Regions from separate parts of the Aquamicrobium segne genome, predicted to be linked through region 3. Evidence: riboswitches for the same ligand, from Rfam matches in the RefSeq annotation. Region 3 holds a riboswitch; each other region holds the start of a gene.

Region 1 (6,845 bases), on a different contig from region 3:
TTCCCGCTGATTGAAATACTGAAGACCAATATTGTTGACCGAAAAACCAACGAGCGCATTGAGGGAATTGTTGGAAATAATTTTTCCTCTTATGTGCGCGATTATGATTTCAGCATCGTGCTGCCCGAGCACAATAAGAACCGTTCCAAGTTCAGCTTTCCAGACAATTTTGGTGATTTGCATGGAAAGCTGTTCAAATATTTCCTCAATTCCGCTGCTTACAAAGCGCATTTCAGTAAAGCGCCGGTCATATGCCTGAGTGCCTCAAGCAGTCAGACATATCGCAGGACTGAAAATCAGCACCCTGTATTGGGCGTTGAATACCGGCAGGGTGAATTGTCCTCGACTGACCTGTATTTCCAGAAGATGGGATTGCAGGTTCGCTATTTCATGCCTCCAAACAGTGTTGCGCCTTTGGCTTTCTATTTTTGTGGCGATCTGCTGGGTGATTACACAAATCTGGAACTTGTCAGCACCATCAGCACGATGGAGACTTTCCAGAAGATTTATCGGCCCGAGATTTATAATGCCAATTCGGCCGCAGGGGTCCGCTATCAGCCCAGCCTGAAGCATCAGGATTATTCGCTGACCCGAATTGTCTATGACCGCGAAGAACGCAGCCGGCTTGCCGTCCAGCAAGGGAAGTTTGCCGAAGAGCGCTTCATCAAGCCGTACAAGGCCATCCTTGAACGGTGGTCCGCCAACTACGCTGCTTGATCAATAGGAATATAAGGTCATCTGTCTTGAAAACACTGTTACCAACCTCAACTGCCGGCAGCCTGCCAAAACCTTCCTGGCTTGCCGAGCCTGAAAAACTTTGGTCACCATGGAAATTGCAGGGCCAAGAACTGATCCTGGGCAAGCAGGATGCCCTGCGTTTGTCTCTTGATGACCAACGACAGGCAGGCATTGATATTGTCAGCGATGGCGAACAGACACGCCAGCATTTCGTGACGACCTTTATCGAGCATCTTGATGGCGTTGATTTTGAAAAGCGTGAGACTGTCAAAATCCGCGATCGCTATGAGGCGAGTGTGCCAACGGTTGTTGGTGCGGTTTCCCGCCCAAAGCCGGTTTTTGTCGAAGATGCAAAATTCTTGCGTCAACAGACCACACAGCCCATCAAATGGGCTCTGCCGGGTCCAATGACCATGATCGATACGCTTTATGATGCCCACTATAAGAGCCGTGAGAAACTGGCATGGGAATTTGCCAAACTTCTCAATGAAGAGGCCAGAGAACTGGAAGCTGCCGGTGTCGATATCATCCAGTTTGATGAACCGGCATTCAATGTGTTTTTTGATGAGGTGAATGACTGGGGCGTCGCCACGCTGGAAAAAGCAATTGAAGGGCTCAAATGCGAAACCGCTGTTCATATTTGCTATGGATACGGCATCAAGGCCAATATTGACTGGAAAAACAGTCTGGGATCAGAATGGCGACAATATGAGGAAGCTTTCCCCAAACTGCAAAAATCCAGTATCGATCTGATTTCTCTGGAATGTCACAACTCACATGTTCCGATGGATCTCATTGAGCTGATCCGGGGTAAAAAGGTCATGGTGGGCGCCATTGACGTGGCGACCAATAGTGTTGAGACGCCCGAAGAGGTTGCCAATACCTTGCGCAAGGCACTGCGGTTCGTCGATGCCGACAAGCTCTACCCATGCACGAATTGCGGCATGGCGCCACTGCCCCGGCATGTCGCGACCGCCAAGCTGAAGGCTTTAAGTACAGGCGCGGAAATCGTCCGGAGAGAACTTTTGGCGTAAAATCAGTCTCTCGAAACCGGAAATCCGTTTCGGGAGACAATTTTTAGTTATAATCACCCATGACGGCAACAAGCAGCGTCCGCAACTTGATAACATTTGGATCAAGCGCTGCGGCAGAACGGTCAATGATCGCAATCTGGGCGCGGGCGGCGGTCTCCAGACATTGCTGTTCTGGCACTGACAGGATCCAGTCAATAAAAATGTCTTCCGGTGGCGGGAGTGATGAAATTGTGGCAACGGCTTTCAGATCAGGCATGTGCCCCTTCATCATGCTGCTCTTGTGTCGGGATGTTGTCATGCCTCGATCTCCAGCGGCGTGAGGAGTTTTGAGCAGCAAGCCAGAATAAAACCTTCCGTAACTTCCTCGTCGAGAATGCCGCCATTGTGATCCATTTCGACCTCGCCGGAGAGTTTTTTCACCTTGCAGGTTCCGCACAGGCCAAATTCACAGGCGGCAGAAATGCGCACCCCTCCTGCCCGGGCAGCCTGAAGCACAGTCTGGCCGGGCAGGCATGAGGCCTGAACATCGGACAGCGTAAATTGCACCGACATGGCTTGTGATGACTGGTCAGTCTCGGCATTAGTGAAAGGCGCTGTCACGGCTTCGACAGCAGGCGCAGCAAAGCTCTCCTGATGATACTGCTCCATGTTGAAACCGACAGTTTCGAGCATGTCACGTACTGCGTTCATGAAGGGCTCCGGTCCGCAACAGAACACTTCACGCTCTCGAAAATCGGGCGACAGCAGCGGCATGCGCACAGCGTCAATGCGCCCGATATGACCAAACCAGCTTTCTCGGCTGGAGCGCTCCTCAATCAGAAACCCCAGCGTCAGGCCCGGCATGGCGCTGCCCAAAAGCTCAAGCTCCTTGCGGAAGATGATCTCTTCTGGTCGGCGTGCACAATTAACGAAGGTGACATCTGTCCATGGGGCGCAATCATTCAGCCAGCGTAGCATGGACATCATCGGCGTGATGCCCGAACCAGCCGACAGGAAAAGATATTTTGCCGCCGGATAGTTGTGATGGGAAAAACTGCCGGCCGGACCAAAGGCGCGGATGTGAGACCCGATCTTCAGGTTTTCAAACATCCAGCGTGTGCCGATGCTGCCAGCTTGCGCCTTCACCGTCACGGCGATGGAAAATGGCCGCGAAGGGGACGAAGACAGCGTATAGGTACGAAGCAGCGGCTCTTCCCCGACCGGCAGTTCCAGCGTCATGAACTGGCCGGGCTGATAGCGAAACCAGGTCTGGTTATCCGAGCGGAAAGTAAAGGTTTTCACCTCCGGCGCCTCATCGATGATCCCGATGACTTCCAGCACCTGAAGACGGTCGTCCCAGGGCGTCATCTCATCAAGAAAACGATAGAGGGAGGGATCGTTCATGGCATTCATCGCTCCCTCCTTACGCGGCCTTGCGTTGTTTTGCGCTTTCTTCTTCCTCCAGCCGCTTGCCGATGAAATCCGCATACCAGTCGACGAACTGCATCACGCCACCTTCATGGATGGGTGAATAGGGACCGGGCTGATAAGCGGGCGACTTGATGCCGAAAGCGTTTTCTTCAACGATGCGGCGATCTTCGTCATTGGTCATGGACCAGACATGGGTGAGTTCATCCACCGTATAGTCAACGCCCTCCACCGCATCCTTGTGTACCAGCCATTTGGTCGTCAGTGCGGTTTCGGTGGGGCTGATCGGCAACACCCGGAAGGTGGTGGCATGATCGATCAGCACATGGTTCCATGTCGTGGGATAATGATAGAGCATCAATGTGCCGATACGATCGGCTGAAACACTATCTGACAGATTTCTGGCCACGGCCCGCTTGCCCGTCATCGTGTAGCTGACTGCATCGCGCAAAAGCGGCGCGCGCGTGGCGCGGTACTGGCCTGCATCGTCCAGATGAAACCACGCCGGCAAGCCCGCAGCCTCACAATGTTGCCAATGCGCCACCATCTCAGGGTCGCTTTCGACACTGGGAACTCCGGTTGCGCCCGGCGCTTCAGGGAAAGTCTTGCACAATTCAGGGTGATTGGCCGCGCAATGATAACATTCACGGTTGTTTTCCCAGACCAGCTTCCAGTTGCCCTTTTCAATGATGGTGGTCTCATGAGCAATTTTGGCGTTCAGCAGGTTGTGGGGAGCAAAATAAGGCTCCATCATGGTGCGGAACGGTGCAAAATCAGCAGGTTCGTCAGCCAGGCAGATGAAAATATAGCCAGCCACGCTTTCGCAGGCGACCGGCTTCATGCCAAAATCCTCCTTGCAGAAATCTTCATTCATCTCGCGGGCAAAGACCAGCGAACCATCCAGGTCATAGGTCCATTGATGATAGGGGCAGACCAGTTTTGCAGCCGTCCCCTTATGGGCGGTGCAGACGCGGCTGCCACGATGGCGGCAGGTGTTGTGCAGGGCGCGGATAACACCATCCCTGCCGCGCACGATCACCACCGGATGATCGCCCACCTGAACCGTAAAATAGGAACCGGGCTTTTCAAGCTCGCAATCATGGCCGACAAACAGCCAATCACGGTACCAGATCAGTTCAAGGTCAAGTTGGAAGAAATCCGGGTCAATGTAAAAAGGCTGTTGCAGGGAAAACCCGTCCCGCCTTTCACGAAGCTGCCTCAGCATTTCAGTGCGCATATCCATGTCCGTCCTCGCAATTCAACAAGAACTGAACTTGGTGGTGATTTCAGGGGAAGAAGGCTTGCAGGCATGGCTTGCCCGAAACACTCTGCCGCTTGACCGCCCACCGCGATCAGTCAGGATTAAAACAATCCGGGGCTGGTTTCCGGGCTCCGAAGCTGGCCTTGTCAGACCTGTCCCGACACCTTCCCGGGCTCTTGCCCAGTGGCTTTTGTCGGGTTTTTTAGCTTCGCTACCGTTGCGGGGGCAGCGCCGGCGTTAAACCGGCTTCCCAATTATCCTGCCGGGAAAACCGGCAAGCACCTCGAATGCCTTACATGATCACGGATGACGCCTGCCATGCCAGTGTGAAAACGACATGGCGCAAGACAGAGGCGACAGGCTCAATCCCATGAAAGCGCCCCGCCATTTTGATATTCGATCACCCGGGTCTCAAAAAAGTTCTTTTCCTTCTTCAGATCCATTGCTTCCGACATCCACGGGAACGGGTTTTCGGTTTCGGCAAACACCGGCGCAAGGCCAAGCTGGGCGCAGCGGCGATTGGCGATGAAGTGCATATATTGCTCGCACAGCGCCGCGTTCAGCCCGAGGAAGCCGCGCGGCATCGTATCGCGGCCATAGGCGGCTTCAAGTTCGGCCGCATCGACCAGCATTGCGCGAATCTCATCCTGAAACTCTTTGGTCCACAGATGCGGGTTCTCGATCTTGATCTGGTTGATGACGTCGATGCCGAAATTCAGGTGGATCGATTCGTCACGCAATATGTATTGATATTGCTCGGCGATGCCGACCATCTTGTTGCGGCGGCCAAGCGACAGGATCTGGGCAAAGCCGGTATAGAACCACATGCCCTCAAACACGACATAGAAGGCGACGAGATCGCGCAGGAACTGCTGGTCGGACTCCGCTGTACCGGTGGTAAAATCCGGGTTGTCGAGGTTCTGCGTGTGGCCGAGCGCCCATGCCGCCTTGTCGGTGATCGACGGCACTTCGCGATACATGTTGAACAGTTCCCCCTCATCGAGGCCGAGGCTTTCGACAATATACTGGAAAGTATGGGTGTGGATTGCCTCCTCAAAAGCCTGACGCAGCAGATATTGCCGGCATTCCGGGTTGGTCAGGTGACGATAGATGGCCAGCACGATGTTGTTGGCCACCAGAGATTCGGAGGCGGCGAAGAAACCAAGATTGCGCTTGAGCATGCGGCGCTCATCCTCGGTCAGCCCGTCCTTCGACTTCCACAGCGCAATGTCAGCCTGCATGGAAACCTCGGTCGGCATCCAGTGATTATTACAGCCAGCGAGGTATTTTTCCCATGCCCAGTGATATTTGAGCGGCAAAAGCTGGTTAACGTCGGCGCGCGCATTGATCATGCGCTTGTCATCGACGGTGACGCGGGCGGCACCCCGCTCGATCGCGCCAAGGCCGGTGGCGTCGGCTTCCGCATTGAGCGCGATAAGGTTGGCCGGGGCGGCCTTCGGTTCGGACCAGTCGAGCATTTTTTCTTCCTTCCTTATTGATGGGCCCTTGTTGGTGGCGGCTGCTTACTGGCAGGCTTCGCAATCGGGGTCATCGATGGTGCAGGCCTTGCCCCATGCGGCGTTTGGATCGATCTCAATGGGAACTGCTGCAACCGTGGCCGACACCGCATTGAGCTTGCCGTCCGTGCCCTTCAGCGTCGATTTCTCGACATGGGTGGCCGAGCGCGAGCGCAGATAATAGGTCGTTTTCAGACCCTTCCTCCACGCCAGCCGGTAGAGTTCATCAAGTTTTTTTCCTGACGGATTGGCGATGTAGAGGTTGAGCGACTGCGCCTGATCAATCCATTTCTGGCGGCGCGAGGCGGCTTCGACCAGCCATGCGACATCGATTTCGAAAGCGGTGGCGTAAAGCGCCTTCAGATCGTCGGGAATGCGGTCGACTGCACCGATGGACCCATCAAAATATTTCAGGTCCGAAACCATGACCTCATCCCACAGGTCGCGGGCCTTCAGATCACGCACCAGTTGCGCATTCACCACGGTGAAGTCGCCCGACATGTTCGATTTGACAAACAGGTTCTGATAGGCTGGCTCGATCGACTGCGACACGCCGCAAATGTTGGAAATCGTTGCCGTCGGCGCAATCGCCATTGTGTTGGAGTTGCGCATGCCAATGGTTCTGACGCGGCTTCGCAAGGCTTCCCAGTCAAGTGTCGAGGAGGTATCCATCTCCACACCGGGCCGTGCCTGTTCCAGCAGCGCAATCGAGTCGATCGGCAAAATGCCCTTCGACCATAGCGAGCCATCGAAGCTGGCATAGCGGCCCCGCTCCGCCGCCAGATCGACCGAAGCCGAAATTGCGTGATAGCTGATCGCTTCCATCGACTGGTCAGCAAATTTTACCGCTTCATCGGAGGAGTAGGGAATGCGCAGTTTCTGGATTAC
Region 2 (12,464 bases), on a different contig from region 3:
GTTTGCGGCTTTCTTTGCAGAGAAAACAACTGTTGAAATTCCCGCTGGCAGAGAAATTCTCCCTCTCCCCCTTAATCTTCCGGCGACAGCAATTGCATCAGCGGCTGCACCACCTCGTCTTTTACCGTGCGGGTGATGATGTAGGTAAAATAGCGGTCAATGCCGATTTCGCGTTCAAGCAGTGAATCGACAAAGCGCTGATAGGCATCGATGTCGCGTGCTGCGACCTTGACCATATAGTCGATGCCACCGCCGACCGACCAGCAGGCCACCACTTCCGGGCAGGTGCGGATGACGCGCTCGAAGCGCTCGAAATCGGCCTGCCGGTGGCTTCCCAGTGTAATTTCGATCAACACCCCGGTCACCGGCGCAACAAGGCGCAAATCAAGCCGTGCATGATATCCGGCAATGATGCCTGCTTTTTCCAGCCGCGCCAGTCGCGTCCAGCAGGGGGTGGGCGATAATCCGGCCTTTTCGGCCAGCGCAAGCTTGGTTATGCGTCCATCACGCTGAATCGCGTCGAGGATTTTCAGGTCGATAGCATCAAGTCTGGGTGCGGTCATAGGGCAGCATGTGTTTCGGAATCGGGATTGTCAATTGACATGATTAGCGTCACTAATGAACTCATGACAATATGGCGCCCCGATCCTGATCTCATTCGCCGTCCAGCCTATCTTTCGCTGGCGGATCAGATTGCGCGGGCCATTCATGAAGGACATCTGGAAAACGGCGCCCGGCTGGCGACGCATCGGCAACTGGCAGATGAGATGAATTTGTCGGTTCAGACAATCAGCCGGGCCTATGAGGAACTAATCCGGCGGGGGCTGGTGTCAGGCGAGATCGGGCGCGGGACTTTTGTGCAGGCGCGCCAGCCGGAGCCAGCACCGCCTTATCTGCCGGAACGCATGGGTAATCTGATCGATTTGTCGATCCTCAAGCCGGTATGCGAACCGCTACATCTGGACAAGATGCGCGCGGCACTGGGACAACTGGCGCAGGACCTGCCGCCGAGCGCCGTGTTGTCGTTCCGGCCCAACAATATCTTTCCGCGTCATCGCCTTGCGGCGGTCGAATGGTTGCTGGGCTGCGGGCTGGAAGTCTCGCCGCTCAATATCAGTGTCACCAATGGTGCGACCGCTGGCATGACGGTGGCGCTGATGACTGCCGCACCGCAAGGGGCGACAGTGGCGACCGAGGCTATTGGTCATCACACACTGGTGCCGCTGGCCAGCTATCTCGGCTTTCAGCTTGAGGGCCTGCCGATCGACCGCGAGGGGATCTTGCCGCAAGCGCTGGAGGACGCCTGCAAGCGCGGCAATATCCGGGCTGTCTTTGTCCAGCCGTCAGCAACCAGCCCGACGGCAACGCTGATGGGCGAAGAGCGGCGGGCCGCCCTGGTTGCTGTCGCACGCAAGCACGATATTGCCATTATCGAAAATGACATTCTCGGCCCGCTGGTCAGCCGCACCACACCGCCAATTGCAGCACTTGCACCGGAGCGCACATTTTACGTCACCAGTTTCACCAAGGTTGCTGTTCCGGGTCTGCGCATTGGATATCTGGTTGCACCCGACCGTTATGTGGCAGCTGTCGCCAATCGTCATCTGGTGTCGAACTGGATGGCGACGCCCTTGATGGCGGAGATTGCAACACGCTGGGTTCAGGACGGAACCGCCGCCGAACTCGTGGACTGGCAACGCGAGGCGATCCACAAGCGTCATGCAATTGCTGCTGAGGTTTTATCGCAATCGGCGTTCTGGGCGCAGCCGGAAAGCCTGCACATCTGGCTTGACCTGCCGAAGGGGCAGGTTGAGGAAACCTTTGTTGCTCAGGCGCGCTTGCAAGGGGTGGCGATTGCGCCGGGCGTGTCGTTCCAGATCGCCGACATGTTTCGCACACCAGCGGTGCGGCTGTCGCTTGGCTCGACCAGCGAGGAGGAATTGCGAACCGGGCTGGGCGTCGTTGCCAATTTGCTGATGGCTGACCCCGAACATGTGCTGCTGGCGATTTGAGCTGCAGCCGATCGAATTTGGATTGCTGCAAAAAACACAGAAAATCCGGCGGGTTGAATGGCCTCGTCTTCGATCTAAATTGTCATGATATTATTTTCTAATTGACATGATTTGAAGCCTTCCCCATCGTTAGGGGCGCAACGGGGAGAAGCGGCCGGATGACTGCGCCTATCATCAACATCGACAAAATCAGCAAAAGCTTCGGCGCGCTGAAGGTGCTGGACAATCTGTCGATGCAGGTGATGCCGGGCGAGAAGCTGGCATTGATCGGGCCATCCGGCTCCGGCAAGACGACGATCCTGCGCATTCTGATGACGCTGGAACAGATCAATGGCGGTCATATCCAGATCGAAGGCGAACAGCTCTACCATATGCAAAAAAATGGCAGCGGACTGGTGCCGGCCAATGAACGCCACCTTGCCAAAATGCGCCAGAAGATCGGCATGGTGTTTCAGTTGTTCAATCTGTTTCCGCATAAATCGGTGATCGACAATGTGACGCTGGCCCCGCGCCTGACCAAGAAAGTGCCACGCATTGATGCCGAAAAACGGGCGATGGAACTGCTTGACATGGTCGGCATGGCTGACAGGGCCAGAAATATGCCCGCGCAACTGTCCGGCGGTCAGAAACAGCGTGTGGCGATTGCCCGCGCATTGGCGCTGTCGCCAAAAATCATGCTGTTTGATGAGGTGACCTCGGCACTTGATCCGGAACTGGTCGAGGAAGTGCTGAATGTCATGCGCAAGCTTGCCGCCGAAACCGACACGACAATGCTGCTGGTCACTCATGAAATGGGGTTTGCGCATGATTTTGCCGACCGGGTGCTGTTTTTCGACAAGGGCAGCATTGTCGAGGAAGGCACGCCCAACGAAATTTTTTCCAATCCAAAGCAGGAACGTACGCAAGCGTTTTTGAAAAAGATCATCGCGGCGGGCCATCGGGTCTGACCGCAGGCGACAACGAAAATTCCAGGGAACAAGGGAGCAGGAATATGAGGAAATTGATTATCGGCGGGATTGCCGCCGCCACGGCCATTGCTGCCATCGCCATTGGTGCGCAGGCGCAGGACAACCCCAAGCTTGAGCAGCTCAAGGAGCAGGGCTTTGCCCGTATCGCCATTGCCAACGAGCCGCCCTTTACGGCGGTCGCGGCTGACGGTAAGGTTTCGGGGGCTGGACCGGATGTCGCCAAGGCCGTGTTTGAGCGTCTGGGCGTACCGGAAGTTGCTGCATCGATCTCCGAATATGGGGCGATGATTCCGGGCCTTCAGGCACGCCGCCATGATGTGGTCACTGCCGGTCTGTTCATGAAGAAGGACCGCTGCGAGGCGGTGGCTTATTCGGAACCGATCCTGTGTGACGCAGAAGCTTTTCTGGTCAAGAAGGGCAACCCGAAAGGGTTGAACACTTTTGCTGATATCGCTGCCCATGCTGATGCCACCATCGGCGCGCCGGGCGGCGGCACCGAAGAGCGGCTGGCGCTTGATGCCGGTGTGCCGCGTGACCGCGTTGTCGTGGTGCCGGACGGCCAGAGCGGGCTGCGCATGTTGCAGGATGGCCGCCTTGATGTCTATTCGCTGCCGGTGCTGTCGATCAGCGATCTGATGCGGCTGGCCAATGATGACAGCCTGGAAATGGTCGCGCCGGTTTCGGATGCGCCGGTCTATTGCGATGGCGCTGCCTTCCGCAAGGGTGATGAGGCTTTGCGCGATGCGTTCGACGTCGAACTGGCCAAGCTGAAAGAATCAGGCGAATTCGCCGAGATTGTCGAGCCTTATGGCTTCTCGGCAGCGGCAGCAATGTCAACATCGCGCGAAAAACTCTGTGCTGCGCAGTGAGTAAAAACACGCGGCCTTCTTCTCCCGCATGGGTAAAGAGGGCCGCATCATTTTCCATCATTTACCGATCTGGCCATGATGGCGCGGGATTTCATGTCTGACAGCGGTTTTTTCTTTGTGCGGCGACAACGAGCGAGGCGTGACAACCGATGATCGACTGGTCCGGATATCTCGGCCTGATCCTGCAAGGCGCGCTGGTGACAGTCCAGTTGACCTTGATGGGGTGTGCGCTGGCATTGGTGATGGCGTTTATTGCCGGGTTTGGGCGGCTGTCGCAGATTGCAGCGCTGCGCTGGCTGGCAACCGTCTATATTGAATTTTTCCGTGGCACATCGATTTTCGTCCAGTTGTTCTGGGCCTATTTCGTTCTGCCACTGCTGGGATTTGATCTGACCTCAATGCAGGCCGGTGTGCTGGCGCTGGGCCTCAATGTCGGCGCCTATGGAGCCGAAGCCGTGCGCGGTGCGGTGCAGTCGATCGGTCGTGAACAGTTTGAAGCCTGCGTGGCGGTCAACCTGTCGCGCTACCAGACCATGCGCCATGTCATCTTGCCACAGGCCGTGATCCTGATGCTGCCGACCTTTGGCAACAATGCCATCGAGCTGTTGAAGGCAACAGCCATCGTGTCGCTGATCTCGCTGTCTGACATGACCTTTCAGGCACAGGTGGTGCGGGCGCAAACCGGCAGCACGCTCATTCCCTTTGCAACAATCCTGATACTCTATTTTGCGATGGCGATGGCAATTTCCGCCTTCATGCGCTGGCTGGAACGCCGCCTGACACGTGGCCTCGACGGAGTGCGCAGCTGATGGAATGGGATTGGGAATTCGTCTGGCAGATCATGCCGACCCTTTTGGAAGGGTTCAAGATCACCATCATCGCAACGCTGTTGGGTTCAGTGCTGGCCGCCATCGTTGGACTGCTGTTTGCGGTGCTGCGCCGCTCGCCGAACCCCTATATTGCGCGGCCAATCGGGTTTATGGCCGAATTCATTCGCGGCACACCGCTTCTGGTGCAGCTTTATTTCCTGTTTTACGTTCTGCCATCGGCAGGAATTTTGCTGTCGCCGCTGGTGGCTGGCGTCATCGGGCTTGGCCTGCATTACGGCACCTATGTAGCCGAGGTTTATCGCGGTGGCATCGACAATGTGCCACGCGGCCAGTGGGAGGCGGCCAAAGCCTGCAATCTCAACCCGTTGCAGACATGGGTGCATGTGATCCTGCCGCAGGCCATCCCGCCAATGATCCCGGCACTGGCGAATTATTTTATCGCCATGTTTAAGGAAACGCCGCTGTTGTCAGCAATCACTGTGCTCGAACTGATGAATCAGGCGCGCAGCATCGCCAACACCAATTATCGCTATATCGAGCCGATGACGATGGTGGGCGTGTTCTTCCTGGTGATTTCGATCATCTCCGTGTTCGGACTGCGCTGGCTGGAGCGGCGTTATGGCCGGGTGGAGCGATAAGATGACAACATTGAACATTCATCAGCGCACTGTGAAACCGCCGCTTGAGGTGCGGCCATGCGACGCCCGTGTCGGGCTGGTGATTTTGGCAACCGACCACACCACCGAGCCGGACTATGCCCGCATGGTGGCAAGTAAACAGATCGGCGTTTACGTTGCCCGCCTTGCCTATGCCAACCCAACGACCCCGGAGAATTTGCGCGCCATGCAACCAGCCTTGAGCGCGGCAGCCGGGCTGATCCTGCCGGGCGAAGACCTCGACGTGCTTTGCTATTCCTGCAACTCGGCATCGGTGGTGATCGGTGACGATGCAGTGGCGGCTGCATTTCAAGCTAGCAAACCCGGCGTCGCGGTGGTGACACCACCGCTGGCAACCCTCAAGGCATTGCAGGCGCTGAGCGCAAGGCGCATCAGTATTTTGACGCCCTATCTGGCCGAAACCAGCGCGCCGGTGGCCGCATATTTCGCAAAAAGCGGCTTTGAGGTGGCAAGTTTTACCTGCCTTGGCATGGATGACGACCGCGAAATGGCGCGCATTGCACCCGAAACGCTGGTCGAACTGGCGCGTGAGGCAATGGACCCGCAAGCTGATGCGCTGATTGTTTTATGCACGGCGTTGCGCGCGGCAGAAGCCGCAGCCGATATTGAGGCTGCGCTCGGCAAGCCGGTGGTGACGAGCAATCAGGCAACCGCATGGATGTGCCTGCGACTGTGTGGCGATGACCGCGCCATGCCGGAACGCGGACAGGTGTTTACCCTGCCCTTGGCCGCGCCATGACCGTGTCACTGGAAGATATACGCGCAGCACAGATGCGCATTACAGGCAAGGTCACCCGCACCGCATTGCAGCCGTCAGATGATTTGTCGCAGCGCTGTGGTGTGCCGGTTTACATGAAAATGGAGCACCATCAGCCGACCGGGGCGTTCAAGCTGCGGGGCGCCACCAATGCGGTGGCGATGCTTGGTGAGGATGAGCGCCGGCGTGGCGTGGTCGCCGCTTCAACCGGCAATCATGGCCGTGCGCTGGCCTATGCCGCAGGGCTTGAAGGCATTGATGCAACGATCTGCATGTCGCAACTGGTGCCGCACAACAAGCGTGATGCGATTGCCAAACTTGGCGCGCAAATCTGCATTGTCGGTAACAGTCAGGACGACGCGCAGACACAAGCCGAGCTTCTGGTGGCGCAGCAGGGCATGACGATGGTGCCGCCGTTTGATGATGCAGGCGTGATTGCCGGACAGGGAACAATCGGGCTGGAGCTGATCGAGGATCTACCGCAACTCGATACGCTATTGGTGCAATTGTCGGGCGGTGGGCTGGCGTCTGGCGTAGCGGCAGCGGTCAAAAGCTTGCGCCCGCAGGTACGGGTGATCGGCGTATCGATGGCGCGCGGGGCAGCCATGCAGGCAAGCTTGACGGCAGGCCACCCGGTGCAGGTGCGTGAAGACGAAACGCTGGCAGATTCGCTTGGTGGCGGCATCGGACTTGCCAATCGTCATACATTTGCCATGTGCCGCGATCTGCTCGATGGCGTGATCTTGCTGTCAGAAGAAGAAATCGCAGCCGGTATTGTCCACGCCTATCATGAGGAACGCGAGATCGTCGAAGGGGCTGGTGCGGTGGGTATTGCCGCATTGCTGGCGGATAAGGTGGTTCCGCGCGGGCCAGTGGCGCTGATCCTGTCAGGGCGCAATATCGACATGGATTTGCACCGGCGCGTCATTTGTGGGGAGCAATTGCAATGAGCCGGATGATGATCCTTACCGAAGCGGATTTGCGGGTAATCGTGAGGCTTGATCTGGAGGCGGTGGCCTGCGTTGAAAATGCGTTTTTAGCATTGGAAACCAAAAAGGTGGCGATGCCGCCGATCCTGCGGCTCGATATTCCCGAACATCGCGGCGAAGTTGACGTCAAGACAGCCTATGTGCCGGGGATCGACGGCTTTGCCATCAAGATCAGCCCCGGCTTTTTCGACAATCCCAAGCTCGGGTTGCCAAGCGTCAATGGCATGATGGTGCTGTTGTCGGCAAAGACCGGGCTGATTGAGGCGCTGCTGCTTGATAATGGCTATCTGACGGATATGCGCACAGCGGCAGCGGGCGCCGTGGCTGCAAAATATCTGGCGCGCAATGACGCCACTATTGCGGCAATTTTTGGGGCCGGGATGCAGGCGCGGTTGCAACTGGAAGCACTGATGCTGGTGCGCCCGATCCGCGAGGCACGGATATGGGCGCGCAATGTCGCCAAAGCCGAAGCGCTGGCACAGGCACTGCGCGCTGAGCTTGGCATTGATGTGCGCGCCTTTGCTGATGGGGTGCAAGCGGTTGCAGGCGCCGACATCATCGTGACGACGACGCCGAGCGAGATACCGATTCTGCATGCAAAATGGCTGGAGGCAGGACAGCATGTGACCGCAATGGGGTCGGACGCCGAGCACAAGAACGAGATTGATCCGGCAGTTTTACAACGCGCAACACTTTATGTTGCCGACCGTCTTGGCCAGACGCGGGTTCTGGGTGAATTGCACCATGCCATCAAGGCGGGCCTGATTGATGCGGAGGCGGGTTTTGCCGAATTGGGCCAGGTGATTGCGGGAAAGTCAGCCGGTCGCCAGAGCAGGCAAGACATCACGATCTGCGATCTGACCGGCACCGGCGTTCAGGACACGGCCATTGCCACATTGGCGCGAGACCATGCGGCCAATGCCGGTGTCGGCACAAATTTTGACAGTTGAACCGAGGAGTTTCGTAACATGACATCGGCTTCTTTGAAATTTACCCGCGAGGAATATGCCGCACGGCTGGCCAAAACGCGCCATGCCATGGAGGCAAAAGGCATCGACGCGCTGATTGTCAGCGACCCATCCAACATGGCCTGGCTGACCGGCTATGATGGCTGGTCGTTTTACGTGCATCAGGCGGTGATTGTGCCGCCGACCGGTGAGCCGATCTGGTACGGGCGCGGGCAGGATGCCAATGGTGCCAGGCGCACCGCCTATCTCGATCATGGCAATATCATTGGCTATGACGATCACTATGTGCAGTCAACCGAGCGTCATCCGATGGATTTTCTCTCCACGGTTCTGGCTGATCGCGGCCTCGACAGGCTGGTGATCGGTGTCGAGATGGACAATTACTGGTTTTCTGCTGCTGCCTTTGCCGCGTTGCAAAAGGGGCTGCCCAATGCGCGCTTTACCGATGCCACGGCGCTGGTCAACTGGCAGCGCGCCATCAAGAGCGCAACTGAAATCGACTATATGCGCAAGGCAGCGCGCATTGTCGAAGCAATGCATGCCCGCATTCTTGACCGTGTCGAGGTCGGGATGCGCAAATGCGATCTTGTTGCAGAAATCTATGATGTCGCAATACGCGGTGTTGACGGCCCTGACGGTCGTTTTGGCGGTGACTATCCGGCCATCGTCCCATTGCTGCCATCGGGTGCAGATGCATCAGCCCCGCATCTGACATGGGACGACAAGCCGATGCGCGTCAATGAAGGCACTTTTTTCGAGATTGCCGGTTGCTACAACCGCTATCATGTGCCGCTGTCACGCACTGTTTTCCTCGGCAAGCCGACACAGGCATTTCTGGATGCCGAAAAGGCGACACTGGAAGGCATGGAAGCCGGTCTTGCCGCGGCCCGGCCCGGCAACACCTGTGAAGACATCGCCAACGGGTTTTTCGGTGTTTTGAAGAAATACGGCATCGTCAAGGATAACCGCACCGGCTATTCGATCGGCCTGTCTTATCCGCCGGACTGGGGTGAGCGCACCATGAGCCTGAGGCCCGGTGACAGAACCGAGCTGAAACCCGGCATGACCTTCCATTTCATGACCGGCCTGTGGCTGGAAGATATGGGGCTGGAGATCACCGAATCCATTCTGATTACCGAAACAGGTGTCGAGTGTCTGGCCAATGTGCCACGGGAATTGTTTGTGAAGGCATGAGGCAAGAAGGATATGGGCCGTATTTTTCTCCTCCCTTCTTTGACTAAATATATCGAGCAACTTGCATGAGACCTGACATGTTGGACAAGCATCTTCGCCCGTCACCGATCTCGCCCACCATCGATCTTGATGCGCAAGGGGTGCAACATGGTTTTTTACGGCTGCCTTATAGCCGTGACGATTCCGCATGGGGCTCGGTGATGGTACCGATTTGCGTGATCCGCAATGGAAGCGGACCAACCGCATTGTTGACCGGGGCCAATCATGGTGACGAATATGAAGGACCGCTGGCGCTTTATGATCTGGCGCGCAGCCTGAAGCTGGAGGATGTGGCTGGCACAATCATCATCATTCCAGGCATGAATTATCCGGCATTTCGGGTAGGAACGCGCACCTCGCCGATTGACAAGGGCAATATGAACCGCAGCTTTCCGGGCCGACCCGACGGCACGGTAACGGAAAAGATCGCCGACTATATCACCCGCCATTTGCTGCCACACGCCGATCTTGTGCTCGACTTTCATTCGGGCGGACGCACGCTCGATTTTCTGCCATTCTGTGCTGCCCATATTCTGCCGGACAAGGAGCAGGAGCGGCGAGCATTCGCCGCAGTCGAAGCATTTTGCGCGCCCTATTCGATGCGCATGCTCGAAATCGACGCTGTCGGCATGTACGACACGACTGCCGAAGAGATGGGCAAGGTGTTTATCACCACAGAGCTGGGCGGTGGCGGCACATCGCGCGCCCAAACCGTGCAGATTGCACGCAAGGGTGTCTTGAACGTGCTGCGCCATGCAGGGCTGGTTGACGGCGTGGTCGAACAGACACCAACAACATGGCTGGATATGCCGGGTGATGATTGCTTTGCCTTCGCGCAAGAAGACGGGATGATCGAAACCATGGTTGATCTTGGTGGTACGGTAACAAAGGGAATGGTGATTGCGCGGGTGTGGGGCACGGGCCGCACCGGTGTTGCCCCGCAGGAAATCCACGCAAAGATGGACGGCCTGCTGGTCGCCCGCCACTTCCCCGGTCTGGTGAAGGCGGGCGACTGTGCCAGCGTGATCGCCATTCACGAAACCGGTTGAAATGCTCTGACACGATCAGGCAGAAACTCACGCTGTGTTCCAAGCGTTTGCCCCCATTTTCATTCGCGGCAAGCGAAGAGGGCGAAACAGGTGGCACTTATTATCGGATGACGAATCTCTACCTGTTGACATTAAATTCCTGTCACATACTAGATGTATGTCGTTATGGTTCTTCCGAGTCGTTTTTCTTGGAAGCTAAGAGGGAAGCCGGTGCGTGTATTTCGCAAATCCGGCGCTGCCCCCGCAACTGTAAGCAGCAAGTTGCTGTCCGCATAATGCCACTGGTGTGAAGACACCGGGAAGGCTGGACAGTGACAATGACCTGCGAGCCAGGAGACCTGCCATGGCGATGTTGAACGAACCTCGGGCGGGGTGTCCCGGCGGTGCGCCTTGCCTGTATGCGCGGTGATGCCGCGTCCAGCCGGCATGCGTTCCTCCAGATCCCCGTCCACAGCGCCACGGGGACAAGATGTCGGCAAGCGTTTCGATCCAGACCAAGGAGAGCCATTCGGCTCCGATCTCATTACAATCTTCGATGCAGCCGCCCGTCGAACCCGGCTGGCGTGTAATCCGCCGCAACGGGGCGGTGACGCCGTTCGACCCGGTCAAGATCACAGTGGCGCTGACCAAGGCCTTCCTGGCAGTCGAAGGGTCTACCGCAGCCGGATCGCGGCGCGTGCATGATATTGTTGCGGAACTGACCGAACAGGTGGTGACGGTTTTGACGCGGCGGATTGGCGAAGGCCGCACCTTCCACATTGAGGATGTGCAGGATCAGGTCGAACTGGCCTTGATGCGCGGCGAACATCACCGCGTTGCCCGCGCCTATGTGCTTTATCGCGAAGACCGCGCCCGTGAGCGTGCCGCCGCAAAGGCAGACAGCATCGAGACCGCCGCCCCCAAACTCAATGTCCGCGCTGAGGACGGCACGCTTTCACCACTCGATCAGGCGCGGCTGGCGGCGGTGGTCAGCGAGGCTTGCGAGGGTCTGGAGGCGGTGTCAGCCGACGCGATCCTCACCGAGACGCAGCGAAATCTCTATGATGGGGTCTCGCTCGACGAATTGTCACTGGCGCCAATCCTGGCCGCGCGTACGCTGATCGAGCAGGAGCCGAATTACGCTTTCGTCTCCGCTCGCCTGTTGCTCGACAGGCTGCGCCGCGAGGCGCTGACGCTTGTTTCCGGCCGCGCCGAGCAGGCGACGCAAGGAGAGATGAGCGGGCGTTATGCCACTTATTTCGCGGATTTCGTAAAGACCGGCATTGATGCCGGGCTGATTGACCCCGAACTTGACCGCTTCGACCTTGCCCGTCTGGGTGCCGCACTCAAGCCGGAGCGGGATTTGAATTTCCAGTATCTCGGCCTTCAGACGCTTTATGACCGTTATTTCCTGCACACCGGGGCCAAGCGTTTTGAGCTGCCGCAAGCCTTCTTCATGCGCGTCGCCATGGGGCTGGCTATACGCGAAATCGACCGCGAGGCGCGCGCCATCGAGTTCTACGACCTGCTGTCGTCCTTTGATTTCATGGCCTCGACGCCGACCCTGTTCAATTCAGGCACGACGCGACCGCAGCTTTCCTCCTGCTTCCTGACCACCATTGGTGATGATCTGGAAGCGATCTTCAAAGGCGTCAAGGACAATGCGCTGCTGGCCAAATATTCGGGCGGGCTTGGCAATGACTGGACGCCGGTGCGTGGCCTTGGCGCGCATATCAAGGGCACCAATGGCGAAAGCCAGGGGGTGGTGCCGTTCCTGAAAGTCGCCAATGACACGGCGATTGCCGTCAACCAGGGCGGCAAGCGCAAGGGTGCGGTCTGTGCCTATCTGGAGACCTGGCACATCGATATTGAGGAATTCCTCGATCTGAGAAAAAACACCGGCGACGACCGCCGCCGCACCCATGACATGAACACGGCAAACTGGGTGCCGGACCTGTTCATGCAACGGGTGGAGGAGGACGGCGAATGGACGCTGTTCTCACCCGACGAGACCCCCTGCCTGCACGACCTCACCGGCAATTCGTTCCGCAAGGCCTATGAGGGCTATGAGGCATGGGCAGCGGCTGGCAAGCTAAAAGTGTTCCGCAAGGTCCGGGCGCTCGATCTGTGGCG
Region 3 (12,464 bases):
TTGATGCCGCGCTATGCGGAACTGATCTATAATGGCTTCTGGTATTCGCCCGAGCGTGAAATGCTGCAGGCGCTGATCGACAAGAGCCAGGAAGATGTTGAGGGCACAGTGCGGCTCAAGCTCTATAAGGGCAATGTGATTGTTACCGGCCGCAAATCGGCAAAGTCGCTCTATCGCGATGATCTGGTCACTTTTGAAGATGATCGCGGCGCTTATGACCAGAAAGATGCGGAAGGGTTTATTCGCCTTAATGCGCTGCGTCTGCGTACACTGGCCGCACGTCGCCGCAATCAGGGCTGAATTAACTTTTTTCAAGCATATTTTGATCCCGAAACTGGTTTTCAGTTTAAAGCCTGTCTCTTGAACCGGAAACCAGTTTCGAGAGACAGGTTTTAATCTTGGCGGGAGCTTTTGCGACCGCATTTTTGATCCGGCAGGATTGGTTTCAGGTAGGGCATCGTTTATATTGCGCCGCAATATGGACAGGAGGGCATAGCATGACCGCCTCGCGCACTGCCATCATTACCGGCTCAACCTCCGGGATCGGCCTTGCTATTGCCCAAGTGCTGGCGCTGGAAGGCTGTAATATCGTCGTCAATTCTTTTTCCGATACGGCGCAGGATCATGAGATCGCCGCTGAACTTGCCCGCACCCATGGTGTTGAGGCCGTCTATATCGCAGCAGACATGTCAAATCCGGCCGCCTGTCGCAATCTGGTGACACAGGCTGCTGAACGCTTCGGCGGTGTTGACATTCTCGTCAATAATGCCGGTATCCAGCATGTTGCGCCGGTTGAGGAATTCCCCATCGACAAATGGGAAGCCATCATCGCTATCAACCTGTCTTCGGCGTTTCACACCATTGCGGCAGCGCTTCCTGTGATGAGGGGGCAAGGCAGCGGGCGCATCGTCAATATCGCCTCGGCGCATGGGCTGGTCGCCTCGCCGTTCAAATCGGCCTATGTGGCGGCCAAGCATGGCATTGTGGGCCTGACCAAGACCGTGGCGCTGGAAGTGGCGCAAGACCACATCACCTGCAATGCAGTGTGCCCCGGCTATGTGCTGACCCCGCTGGTTGAAGCCCAGATCCCCGACCAGATGAAAACCCATAATATGGATCGCGACACGGTGGTGCGTGAAGTGATGCTGGAAAAACAGCCGACCAGAGAGTTTGTCAGCGTCGGGCAGGTGGCGGCTTGCGTGGTGTTTTTATGCTCGCCAGCGGCTGCACAGATTAACGGTGCCCATATTTCGGTCGATGGCGGCTGGGTGGCGCAATGATCGCATTATAGCTGCTTCATAAGGGGTTAAAGCCTGTCTTTCGAACTGGACCAGTTTCAGGATAAAGTTCGAGAGACAGGCATGCGTAAAAATAAAAATGCTCTAAGCTCTTGTTTTAGCCGCATTTGTGCTTGCGTCAGATGTAACCATCTGTGCTCGCAAAATGCTCTAGAATTTTGCCTTGATGCCAGCAAAAGCCGAGATGCCGGGCGTACCATAGCCCTTTACCGTCTGATACTTCTCGTTCAACAGGTTCTCGCCGCGAAGATAGACTTCGGTGGAGTCGGTCAGTTGATAGGCAACCCTGGCGTTGAGGAGAAGATAATCATCGAGTTTGCTATTGCCGTCCATGATGTCTGCTGCAAACTTCAAATCTGCGCCGATGGTCCATTTCTCGGCAGGTTTGGCCAAGGTCGACAGAACAAAGGCATGTCTGGGGATTCGCGAGTTGCGCTCACCATTTTCAGACTTTGAATCTGTGTAGGTATAGGAGCCGCCTATATCGAGCCAATCGGTTGCTGCATAGGTGAAAGAGGTTTCAACGCCTCGCGAACGGGTGGTTCCAGGCACTTGTTCGTAGCCGTTTCCATATATGATCAGATTATCGACATCGATTGAGAAATAAGTGACGTCTGCCACAAGGCGGTCATTCCAAAATGATTGTCCGATACCGATATCAAAACTTTTACTGGTTTCTGGTTTTAGATCCACATTGCCAACAGGCCCTCCCGGAAAACCCCAATCCGGGTCGGGGGGGAAAGGGGGCGCATAGAGTTCGTAAAGGCTTGGCGCCCGGAAACCTGTTCCAAAAGAGGAATGGAGACGGGTTCCGGTATGGGAAAGCGTGTAAGAGGCGGTGCCCCTGTAAGTCGTATGACCGCCAAATTCGGAATGTTCATCGTGACGCAAGCCAGCCGTGATGACGAGGTCTTCGAGAGGGCTGAGAATTGCCTGACCCCATACGCCGGTAAGATCGTATTTGTCGTTGGTCGGCGGCGAGGTAATGACCTTGGCCTGTTGCCGTTCATGGTCGAGGCCATATTGCAACAGGACTGCATCGTTTACTTCAAATGAGCCCTGATAGTCGAATTTCTGCCGCTGGCCGATATATCTGAAGATTGAGATGTAGCCCCCGTATTCGGAGGTGTCTTCCCGATCCACCTTGAAGCCTTGAATGGAGAAGGTGTTTTTCAGCCGTCCGTCCATGAGATCAAGGTTGAAACCGGCGCGCCCGCCTAGTGATTTGCTTATCTCTTCATTGACAAGATTATCCGCTCCCTCGTTGTCATACTGCGCTTTGGCATCTATATAGAGTGCAGAACCGAATACAGAGAATGCTTCGTTGATACGGTGTTCAGCGACGAGATCGACTGTGGCATTTTTATAGCCGTCGCGCTCTGGAAAACCGGCAGCGGCTGAAATGCCATCAGTATAGAGGCCGGAAATATTTGTGGCGAAATGTGAGCCCTCATTGGCGGCAGTAAAACCATAGCGGCCGCGCACCGTGCCAAAGGAGCCGCCTTCAGCCTCGACAATATGATGAAGGCCGCTTTCAGCTTCACCCATTGTTGAAATGTCAACCAGCCCGGCAATGGCGTTGGAGCCATAAAGGGTGCTTTGGGAACCTTTCAGAACCTCGATATTGTTAATTCCGCCAGTGAGAAGATGCTGGTAATGGGTCTGGACCTGCGTGTTGGAAGGATCGGAAATATCGATGCCGTTATAGAGGGTCTTGACATAGCCTGAACCAAGACCGCGTATGAACAAACCGCTTCGCGCTCCAAGCCCGCCGTTATTGGCGATGGAGACGCCGGGCAATAAATTCAGATAGTCGCTCACCACCGGGAGGGATTTCGCCTCGATCTGTGCCTGTGTGATCTGCTCAACCGTGGAGCCGGTTTTATTTTCTTCGGTTGCTGTGCGGTTGGCGGTTACTGAAATGGTTTGCAGTTCAATGACATCATCGTCCTGGGCAATGTTGTCTTGCGCCCATGCTGTGCTGCCCAGAAGCAGCGCACAGGCACTGCCGGTCCAAAAATATTTTCTCATCACCTACCCCAAAGGCCGGGCATTCATGCGCCAGCAGTTTTTATTTCCACCGCAGTCATGACAGGCAAAAGAGGGGTTTGACATCCACCTTGCAGGCCGTAGAGCACGCGGCAACACTTATCGTGTCACCGCAACGGACGGCCGCGCCTGATTCCACCCCGGAATCAGGAATGGGTGACTGGAACCGGCAGGTCTCCTGACTTTCGCGTCATTGCCTCCAGCCGCCTTCCCGGACCGTTATTTAGATCCAGTGGCATGTCGGAGAGAGGCTCGGCGTCTACAGTTGCGGGGGCAGTCGCGGTTTTGCCGATTTTCCGGCTGACCGTGTTCCCTTTTCATCCGTATTCGGAACCGTTTCCAGCCATGACGCTAATCATTGCCGGGCCTGTTTGTCAATTCACCTGTATAGTGCTGCTTGCTTCAGTGGCTTGTTCTTGCAGGCATGCAAAAATTCCGCTACGTCCCCGCTTTACCAAGTGGAGCCAAGGCCTTGACCGACACACAAGCCGATGTCGCCATCATCATGGGCAGCCAGTCCGATTGGGCAACCATGCGCCATGCGGCTGAAACGCTGGCCGCATTGGGTGTTTCTTATAAAAGCCTGATTATTTCGGCGCATCGCACACCGCAGCGTCTGTATGATTTTGCTACCGGGGCAAAGGCTGCCGGTTACAAGATTGTGGTGGCAGGCGCTGGTGGAGCCGCGCATCTTCCCGGCATGGCTGCTTCGATGACGCCTTTGCCGGTTTTTGGCGTTCCGGTGGAATCAAAAGCCTTGTCGGGGCAGGATTCGCTTTTGTCCATCGTGCAGATGCCTGCTGGCGTTCCGGTTGGCACAATGGCCATCGGCAAGGCCGGTGCAGTCAATGCAGCCCTTCTTGCCGCTGCCGTGCTGGCGCTTGATGATGCAGAACTGGCCGGGCGGCTGGATGCATGGCGCGCACAGCAGACACAAAATGTGGCGCTTGAGCCGAAGGATGATGCCTGATGCTGGCTCCTGGATCGACCATCGGCATTATCGGCGGCGGCCAGCTTGGCCGGATGCTGGCCATGGCTGCGGCGCGCCTTGGCTATCATATCGCCATTTTGGAGCCGCAGGCTGAGTGTCCGGCAGCCCAGCTTGCCAACCGGCATATTGTTGCCGCCTATGATGACCCTGCCGGATTGGCGGAACTGGCTGCAATCAGCGCTGTCATCACCTATGAATTTGAAAATGTGCCGGTGGAGGCTGTTGAGGCTTTGGCTGCCAAAGTGCCGGTTTTGCCGCCACCGCGCGCGCTGGAAATGTCACAGGACCGGCTGGTGGAAAAGCAGTTTCTAAACAGCATTGGAATTGGCACGGCACCGTTTCTGGCGGTGGACAGTGATGCGGATCTGGCCTCTGCCTTGCAGGATTTTGGCGGCAATGGTGTCTTGAAAACACGCCGCATGGGCTATGATGGCAAGGGTCAGCGTGTATTTCGCAACACAAAAAGCACGGATTGCGCTGGTGTCTTTGAGGACATGGGAGGTGTGCCGCTCATTCTGGAAGGGCTGATTTCCTTTGAGCGTGAAATATCGGTGATTGGCGCGCGTGACGCCAACGGCCATGTGGCGATTTACGATGCGGCTGAGAACGTGCATCGCGATGGCATTTTGCACACTTCAACTGTGCCGGCAGCCATTTCACCGGCCATGGCTGGCAGCGCCGGTGAGGCCACTGCCACTTTGCTTGACGCGCTTGGCTATGTCGGGGTGATCGGCGTGGAGTTCTTTGCGCTGGAGGACGGGTCGCTGCTGGTCAATGAAATGGCTCCGCGTGTGCATAATTCCGGGCACTGGACGGAAGTTGCCTGCACCATTTCGCAGTTTGAGCAGCATATCAGGGCCATTGCCGGGCTGACGCTGGGAAGCCCGCGGCGGCACAGCGATTGTGTGATGGAAAATCTGATTGGCGATGATGTGGCCCGCCTGCCTGAACTGGTGGCTGAAACTGACATCATGGTTCATCTTTACGGCAAGACGCAAGCGCGAGCGGGACGCAAAATGGGGCATTTTACCCGCATTTTCGTTGCGCCAGACGTATCGACATAATGGTCTTGCCCGGTTATGGCTAGAGCGCCGTGCGTCCTGTCGGACGCACAAAGGACGCTCTAACTCTTTGAATGAGCATCGGAATTATCCAAAAACCGATTCCACTTTTTGGTCCGATGCTCTAAGAAAGATCATCATCCGAGACTGAAAACTGTCGTAAGGCCAGAGCCTCTTCAATCGGCAGGGCAGGCGAAAACAGGTAGCCTTGCGCGTTGACGCAGCCCATGGATTGCAAGATGCGGGCCTGTTCGCAGGTTTCGATACCTTCGGCTGTTACCTCTATATTGAGTGTTTTGGCCAGATCGATAACGGCCTTGACCAGCAGACGGTTTTCGGGGGTTCCGGCAAGATCAACGGTAAAGCTGCGGTCAATCTTGATCCGGGACAAGCGATGATCCTTGAGTGAGGCAAGCGAGGAAAAGCCGGAGCCAAAATCATCAAGGGCGATGGAAATGCCTGCTTTTGCCAAATATGTCAGCTTTTCCTGAAGATGCTCGCTATCGACAGGTGCTTCTTCGGTAATTTCGATTTCCAGCATCGAGGATGGCAGGCCATGCGCCTCAAGTCCGTCAAGGATCAGGGTATCGATGTCGGGGGCTTCAAGTTCGCGCGGCGAGATATTGATGGCAACGCGAATATCGGACCGCCCCTGATGGCGCAGCCTTTTTATCATGGTGCAGGCGTTTAAAAAGACTGTTTTGGTCAAAACCGGCAACAGGCCGGTGACATGTGCAGCGGTGATGATTTCAGGCGGGGCGATCGATCCATGGTCAGGGTGGTGCCAGCGCAGCAGGCTTTCAAAGCCGATGACCTTGCCGTTTTCCAAGCGGATGACCGGCTGATACCAGTTTTGTAGCTGGTCTGTTTCCAGGGCTGCCTTCAGATCGCGTTCAATACATTGCTGGCGACCGAAACTTGTTTCGAGCTCGGCGTTGAACATATAAAACTGGTTGCGGCTGTGGCGCTTGGCGGCATGGAGGGCATATTCAGCGCGCAACAGCATATTGGTCAGATCGGTCTCCGGCGTTACATAAATGCCGATGGAAGCCCCCAGGTGAACGGAACTGATACCCTTATAGGGACAGGAAAGAGAGGCAATGATCCGGCGCGCCAGTTCTTCAGGTTCGGGTGATTGACCATCTACCAGCACCAGCGCAAATTTATCGCCGCCTACACGGGCCAGAATGGGGCTGGCAGGAGCCTCGGTTTCGACCCGGTTTGCGATTTTGGCCAGCAGCTTGTCGCCGATACGGTGGCCATAGGCATCATTGACAGATTTGAACCCGTCCAGACCGATCAGCATGACGGTGAAGAGACTGTTTCCGACGGGGTCCAGCGATTTGACCGCCTGTTCCAGTCCACGACGGTTGAGCAATCCGGTCAGCGGGTCTTCCCGCGATTTTTTCTCCATCTCGGAGGCGTGTTGCCTGGCCTCGTATTTGAGGCGGCTTATTTCCCGAAAGCGGGTCTGGCCAAGAAAGGAGCTTTTCGTCATCCCGATGAAGAAGAGCAAGGTTGCGGCGGCCATCACATAGCTACCGGTGCCGCCATTCAAGATCATATACACTATAATCGTCAGCAGTGGCGGGGATATGAACAGGATCGGCAATGCAGCATAACAGCCGCTATAAGATACAGAACCTGCCGAAACGCCTGTCAGGATCAGAAGATAGACAGGCGCTTCAGGAGATGTGAAGCCTTGTGCCAGAACGGCGACATATGCCCATATGATACCCGCTGACAGCGCCAGCAGCTTATAGCTGTTGAGCCATTTGTTCAAAGAGTGCAGGTCAGCCTGCTCAAGCGCTTCTGCCTGGGGCTGCTTCAGCGCCAGAAAGATGCGTGTGCCATTGATGATATTGATGAGCACAAACCATAGCACGACATCCCAGGCAAAATCCGAGATGAATGTGGTGATGACGATCAGCAGCGACAAGATTGTGCTGATGGGCATTGAAATGAGCAGGCTGCTGCGCAGATCGGTAAGCTGATCGCGGAGAATGCCTGTTTCTACTCCGGTCTGTTTGCTCCGAAACGGCATCGTGCCCCTGAGGTTTGAAATTTGCTGTCGGGTCGTAGGGTCAGGATTTGATCAAATTAACAGGTCCTGACCCTAAGCAGACGAATTTCTTATTAAGGCGTAGCTTACACTCCATTGCAAGCGGGCAGAAGATGAAAAGTGGCGAAAATATGTTTTTGTCGGGGAAAATTTCTTTGAGCAAGAAGCAGCAGCGCCAGGTTGCCGCCATCTGCATTCAAAAATGAGCTCAGACCGGGTCTGAAAGCGTGTTTTCAATGGCTGCGATATTCAGTTCCAGATAAGCAACACGCTGGATCGTGCTGTTGCTGGGCAGGGAGCCGCTTGTGGCTGCTGCCAGCAACAAACTTGCCTGTTCCTTGCGCAGAGATTGCGACAAGGCTTCCAGTTGGGATTTTTCTTCATTGGTCATAGTGATGCGTATAGCCATATGGAGGCTGCCGCTCAAGCTGCCTGCCACCCAAAACCGGCAAGTTCATTACATAAAGGGTTAATTTTGCTGAAATTTACCCCGATTACCTGTCGGTGACGATTTTAACCTTGTCCCCGGCTGAAAGTGCAGCCCCCGGTCCAAGCGCATTGAGAACCCGAAACAGGTCGAGCTTGCGATCAACGCCCACCATCTGTGCAGCCAGCGTGCCCATGGTCTGGCCGGGTTTGACAGTGACGACTTTGATCCGCAGCGGCTGGAGCGCATTTTTTTCAGCCTGTGTCAGAAGGCGAAAAGAGCTGCTGACGGACTGCGCCACGCTGCCAAGAGCGGTGCTGGCTGCCGGGGCTGCAGTCAACAGCCGGTAAACCTGATTGCCGGCGCGGATGACGGTGACATCAAATTGCCAGCCTTCAGCGCGCGCTTTGGCATTTGCTGCCGGATTGCCGTTGATGGTTGTCTCTTGCACACTGGATGCGTCAAGCCCTGCCACCCAGCCGCTGCGGATATAGTCTGCCAGTGAGCGACCGGGGTCGAGGGCAACACCATCAAAGCGAACGGCCATATCGCCCGGCCCGGTTGCCGTGACAGCCGCTGCCGTGTTGTCAATCATGAAGCCGTCGGGGACTGAAAATGAAATGCCGAGCTTCGGGTGCAGAAAATCATTGCCGCGCACATAGCCTTCTTCGGGCGTGTCGCCAAAAAGCAGGCCGTCAATACCGGCAAGGTAGCTGTCGCGGTCGCGTGTGCCGACGCCGGGCTGGCCGAATTGACGGGCATGGCGCAAGGCCAGTTCAATGCGCTGCGGTGTGTTGGGGTGTGTGGCCAGAAAGTCGAGGCTGGCATCGGTTGCCCCGGTGACAGATCGAAAATCCGTATAAGCCGACATGGATTGCAGGAAGCGGCTGGAGGCATAAGGATCATAACCTGCCTCGCCCAGTGATTTGATGCCGATGACATCGGCTTCCAGTTCCTGATTGCGCGAGAACTGGGCAAGGCGCAATTTGCCGCGAATAAGTGCGGCCTTGGCGGCAGGGTTGTCGCCCAGCACGTCGGCGACGACCTTGGTGGCAAGTCCTGCCTCGGCTTCCAGCCGTTGCCGCTGCAAGCCGTGATTGGCGGTGACATGGCCCATTTCATGGGCGACCACGGCTGCAAGTTCTGACGAATCATTGGCCAGCGCCAGAAGGCCGCGGGTGATGTAGAGATAGCCGCCCGGCAGCGCAAAGGCGTTGACATTGGGTGAGTTTAAAATGGTGATGCGGTAATTCTGGCCCGGATTGGCCGAAACCGTGGTCAGGCTGCCAATGACCTTGGCCACCATGCGCTCCAGCTTCGGGTCGGAATACTCCCCGCCATAAGTGGCCAGAATGCGCGGGTGCTGGGCGCGCGCCAGTTCGCTCAGCTTGTTATTGGCGGTGACATTGTCCACGGTGACCGGCTTTGTGGAAGGCCGGAAGGCGGATTCCTGCATATCAGGCGGCACGATGGCCTGACAGGCGCCCAGTGCTGAAGCTGTCAGGGCCAGCATCAGCATCTGCAGCGAAAATGGCTTTCGGTCAGGCTTCAGAGCGGGCAACAGCGGGATTTCCTTCCTCAACCGGGATCAGCAAGATTTACAGCAATAGACAGGGTCTGCCGTGATTCGACCGATCCTGCCATAGTTTCTGACGTTTCCATGATGCTAAATTATGTCTGTAATACGGGCAAACAGTCCAGCCGGAGTATTTTATCTGCAAGATCAACCGGCTTGTTGTGTGCCTATATAGCGCTGGAAAGCCTCTGGACCAGCCTTGCTGAAGAAATCCTGCACCGGGCCCTGCGCCACGACATGGCCGGTCTCGATGAAAATCATGTCATGTGAAATACGTTGCGCATCCTCGGGCTGGTGGGTGACGAACAGCACGGTCATGGCGCGTTCCTTTTGCAAGGCGGCAACGAGATCCAGCATATCTTCGCGCAAGGCAGGCCCAAGTGAGGCGAAAGGCTCGTCCAGCAGCAGCACGGGGCGCTCACGCACCAGAACCCGCGCCAGCGCCACCCGCTGGCGCTCGCCGCCTGAAAGTTCGCCGGGCAGCCGCTTGTTCTTGGCCTCCAGTCCGGTGCGCGCCAGCGCGTCAATGATTGCAGCATGGTCTGCCTTGGTCAGGCGCAGGGAAGGGGAGCGACCCAGCCCGACATTTTGCTCGACATTCAGATGCGCAAACAGGTTGTTTTCCTGAAACACCATCGAGACCGGCCGCCGGGCCGGACTGTCATGGGTGACATTCCTGTTCCCGATCAGAATATGACCGGAAGCAGGCTTTTCAAAACCGGCAACAAGATTGAGCAGCGTGGATTTGCCTGATCCGCTCGGCCCCATAATGGCGGTGACATGGCCTGCCCGACAGGTGACGTCAAATGAAAATACACCCTCGCCATAGCTGAAAATCACCTTGTCCAGCTGCACTTCAGCGGGAGAGGAGGCAGAAGATTTCATGGCCGTTTTTCCCTTTGCCAGGCGGGCGCCAGCCTGGCAGACATAAACATGAGCGCCAGACAGGCCAGCCCCAGAATGAGCGCCAGCCCTGCCGCATCGCTGGTGCGGTAACTGCCCATGCGCTGCAATAAAAGATAGGGCAGGGTCTGCACCGCATCTGAGCCGAAAAGTGCAATCACACCAAGATCGCCCAGTGACAGCGCCATGGCAAAAGCCGCAGCCGTCGTCATTGGCCGGCGCAGCACCGGCCAGTCGATCAGCCGAAACCGCACCCAGCCAGCAATGCCAAGCTGGGCACATAAACGCTCATGGCGCGCACTTGCCGCATCATGGGCAGGGCGGATGGCTCGGATGGCAAAGGGCATGGCCATCACCGCATTGACGGTGATGACCAGTATCGGGGCAAGCGCAAACACATCAGCCACATGGCGCAGCAGGATGAACCAGCCAGCGCCAATGACAATGGGCGGCACCACCAGCACGAAGCTGGCACCTGTATCGGTGGCATAGTGCAGCAATGGGTGGCGCGCATGGGCAGGGTGTTCCAGCGCCTGTCGAGCCATTACCAGCGCCAGGGACAGGCTGGCCGCCAGCAGTGCGGACAGCATGGCCAGAACAAGGCTGGTAAGGGTTGCGCGTTGCACGGCAGGGTCCATGACAAGACGGCCAAGATCTGCTTGCAAGCCAGCCGCCACCATGGCCGCCATTGGCCCGGCAACAAACAGCACCGCCAGCAGGATCAGGACGCTGTTGAAGACTGTTTCGCTGGTTGCCGTGACAATAAAACGGCGCGGGGCAACGGAAAGATTGATTTGCGCCTGTGTATTGGTGCCCAGCCTTGCCAGCACAAAGACGATGGCAAGCGTCAGGGCCACCTGCAATGCGGTCAGCACAACGGCCCGGGCCGGGTCGAAATCAAAGCGCAATGCCTGATAGATCGCCACTTCCAGCGTGGTGGCGCGCGGGCCGCCGCCCAGTGTCAACACGATGGTGAATGAGGTGATGCACAGCATGAACACCAGCCCGGCAATACCCGGCAGCGCCTGCCGCAGCCTTGGCCATTCAATCAGCCGGAAACTGGCAAAAGCACCCATGCCAAGCTGGCTGGCCAGCCGCCATTGATCTGTGGGAACGGTTTGTAATGCTTCGACAAACAGACGTGTGGCCAGTGGCAGGTTGAAAAACACATGGGCAACCAGAATGCCGGAAAGTCCATATATGCCCGGCCATTCTCCAGCGCTGAATGTTGAAAAAAGCCCGGCAAAATAACCGGAACGACCATAAAGGGCGAGCACGCCAAGGGCTGCGACAAGGGAGGGCAGCGCCAGAGGCACGGCAAAAAGTTGCAGGATCAGCCCGCGCCCCGGAAAATCGGGAAAGCGCGTCAAGGCCCGCGCCACCAGCAGGGCAGGCGCAATCGATAGCAGGGTGGAAAGGAGCGCCTGCCACAATGTGAAGCGGGCAACCCTGATCATATAGGGATCAAAGGCAGCAAGCGCGCCTGAAAAATCCTGCACACCCTCAAGCGCCAGACCGGCAAAAGCCCCGCCAATCAGCGTTGAAATTGCGGCAAGTGCGACAAGCCCGGCAAGAATGCGCGGATTGCCTGTTATGGACGAGATTTTGCTGGCCAAGCTGGCTACCTGCTCATCACGCCCAGCCATTCATCGACCCAGGCTTTGCGATTGTCGGCTACTTCCCGAGGGGTAAATTGCAAGGTTTTGGCCGGTTTCACCAGACGGTCAAAGGTGGGGTCAAGCGGTGTGCTGGTTTTTCCCGCCGGATACATCCACTGGGTTTGCGATACCGTATCCTGAAAGCCCGGTCCGGTCATGAAGGCAAGAAACTGTTGTGCCAGCGGATTTTTGGCGCCGGTCAGGGTCATGCCCGCGACCTCGACCTGAAGATAATGGCCATCGGAAAAACCGGCCGCCTGATAGCGGTCGGACTTGTCGGCAATCATGTGATAGGCAGGCGAGGTGGTGTAAGACAAAACCATTGGCGCTTCGCTCTTGGTGAACAGCCCGTAAGCCTCACTCCAGCCGGGCGTTACCGTCAATATGCGGGTTTTCAGCTTTTCCCATGCCGCATCTGCCTCATCGCCATAGATGGCGC

What was found. A riboswitch is a leader RNA that binds a small molecule or an ion and turns the genes downstream of it on or off. The one in region 3 is predicted to bind cobalamin.
Region 1: linked by a shared signal. The riboswitch ahead of ACFPLB_RS06110 (aromatic ring-hydroxylating oxygenase subunit alpha) and the one ahead of ACFPLB_RS13295 (TonB-dependent receptor plug domain-containing protein) in region 3 are both predicted to bind cobalamin.
Region 2: linked by a shared signal. The riboswitch ahead of ACFPLB_RS06100 (ribonucleoside-diphosphate reductase subunit alpha) and the one ahead of ACFPLB_RS13295 (TonB-dependent receptor plug domain-containing protein) in region 3 are both predicted to bind cobalamin.

What each region holds. Positions count from the first base shown of each region.
Region 1 is NZ_JBHSLL010000014.1:15,905-22,749, reverse strand. It holds gene ACFPLB_RS06130 (DUF1852 domain-containing protein) at 1-717, shown strand, start outside; gene ACFPLB_RS06125 (methionine synthase) at 744-1,772, shown strand; gene ACFPLB_RS06120 (hypothetical protein) at 1,816-2,070, opposite strand; gene ACFPLB_RS06115 (FAD-binding oxidoreductase) at 2,067-3,155, opposite strand; gene ACFPLB_RS06110 (aromatic ring-hydroxylating oxygenase subunit alpha) at 3,175-4,422, opposite strand; cobalamin riboswitch at 4,539-4,741, opposite strand; gene ACFPLB_RS06105 (ribonucleotide-diphosphate reductase subunit beta) at 4,803-5,918, opposite strand; gene ACFPLB_RS06100 (ribonucleoside-diphosphate reductase subunit alpha) at 5,964-6,845, opposite strand, start outside.
Region 2 is NZ_JBHSLL010000014.1:3,086-15,549, forward strand. It holds gene ACFPLB_RS06045 (Lrp/AsnC family transcriptional regulator) at 72-563, opposite strand; gene ehuR (MocR-like ectoine utilization transcription factor EhuR) at 627-2,012, shown strand; gene ehuA (ectoine/hydroxyectoine ABC transporter ATP-binding protein EhuA) at 2,171-2,959, shown strand; gene ehuB (ectoine/hydroxyectoine ABC transporter substrate-binding protein EhuB) at 3,004-3,849, shown strand; gene ehuC (ectoine/hydroxyectoine ABC transporter permease subunit EhuC) at 3,999-4,658, shown strand; gene ehuD (ectoine/hydroxyectoine ABC transporter permease subunit EhuD) at 4,658-5,317, shown strand; gene eutA (ectoine utilization protein EutA) at 5,319-6,095, shown strand; gene eutB (hydroxyectoine utilization dehydratase EutB) at 6,092-7,063, shown strand; gene eutC (ectoine utilization protein EutC) at 7,060-8,052, shown strand; gene doeA (ectoine hydrolase DoeA) at 8,071-9,264, shown strand; gene doeB (N(2)-acetyl-L-2,4-diaminobutanoate deacetylase DoeB) at 9,342-10,352, shown strand; cobalamin riboswitch at 10,502-10,712, shown strand; gene ACFPLB_RS06100 (ribonucleoside-diphosphate reductase subunit alpha) at 10,888-12,464, shown strand, end outside.
Region 3 is NZ_JBHSLL010000050.1:14,813-27,276, forward strand. It holds gene ACFPLB_RS13285 (argininosuccinate synthase) at 1-300, shown strand, start outside; gene ACFPLB_RS13290 (3-hydroxybutyrate dehydrogenase) at 498-1,280, shown strand; gene ACFPLB_RS13295 (TonB-dependent receptor plug domain-containing protein) at 1,449-3,329, opposite strand; cobalamin riboswitch at 3,499-3,700, opposite strand; gene purE (5-(carboxyamino)imidazole ribonucleotide mutase) at 3,820-4,317, shown strand; gene ACFPLB_RS13305 (5-(carboxyamino)imidazole ribonucleotide synthase) at 4,314-5,402, shown strand; gene ACFPLB_RS13310 (putative bifunctional diguanylate cyclase/phosphodiesterase) at 5,524-7,443, opposite strand; gene ACFPLB_RS13315 (hypothetical protein) at 7,491-7,667, shown strand; gene ACFPLB_RS13320 (hypothetical protein) at 7,670-7,870, opposite strand; gene ACFPLB_RS13325 (M48 family metalloprotease) at 7,956-9,407, opposite strand; gene thiQ (thiamine ABC transporter ATP-binding protein) at 9,612-10,349, opposite strand; gene thiP (thiamine/thiamine pyrophosphate ABC transporter permease) at 10,346-12,013, opposite strand; gene thiB (thiamine ABC transporter substrate binding subunit) at 11,989-12,464, opposite strand, start outside.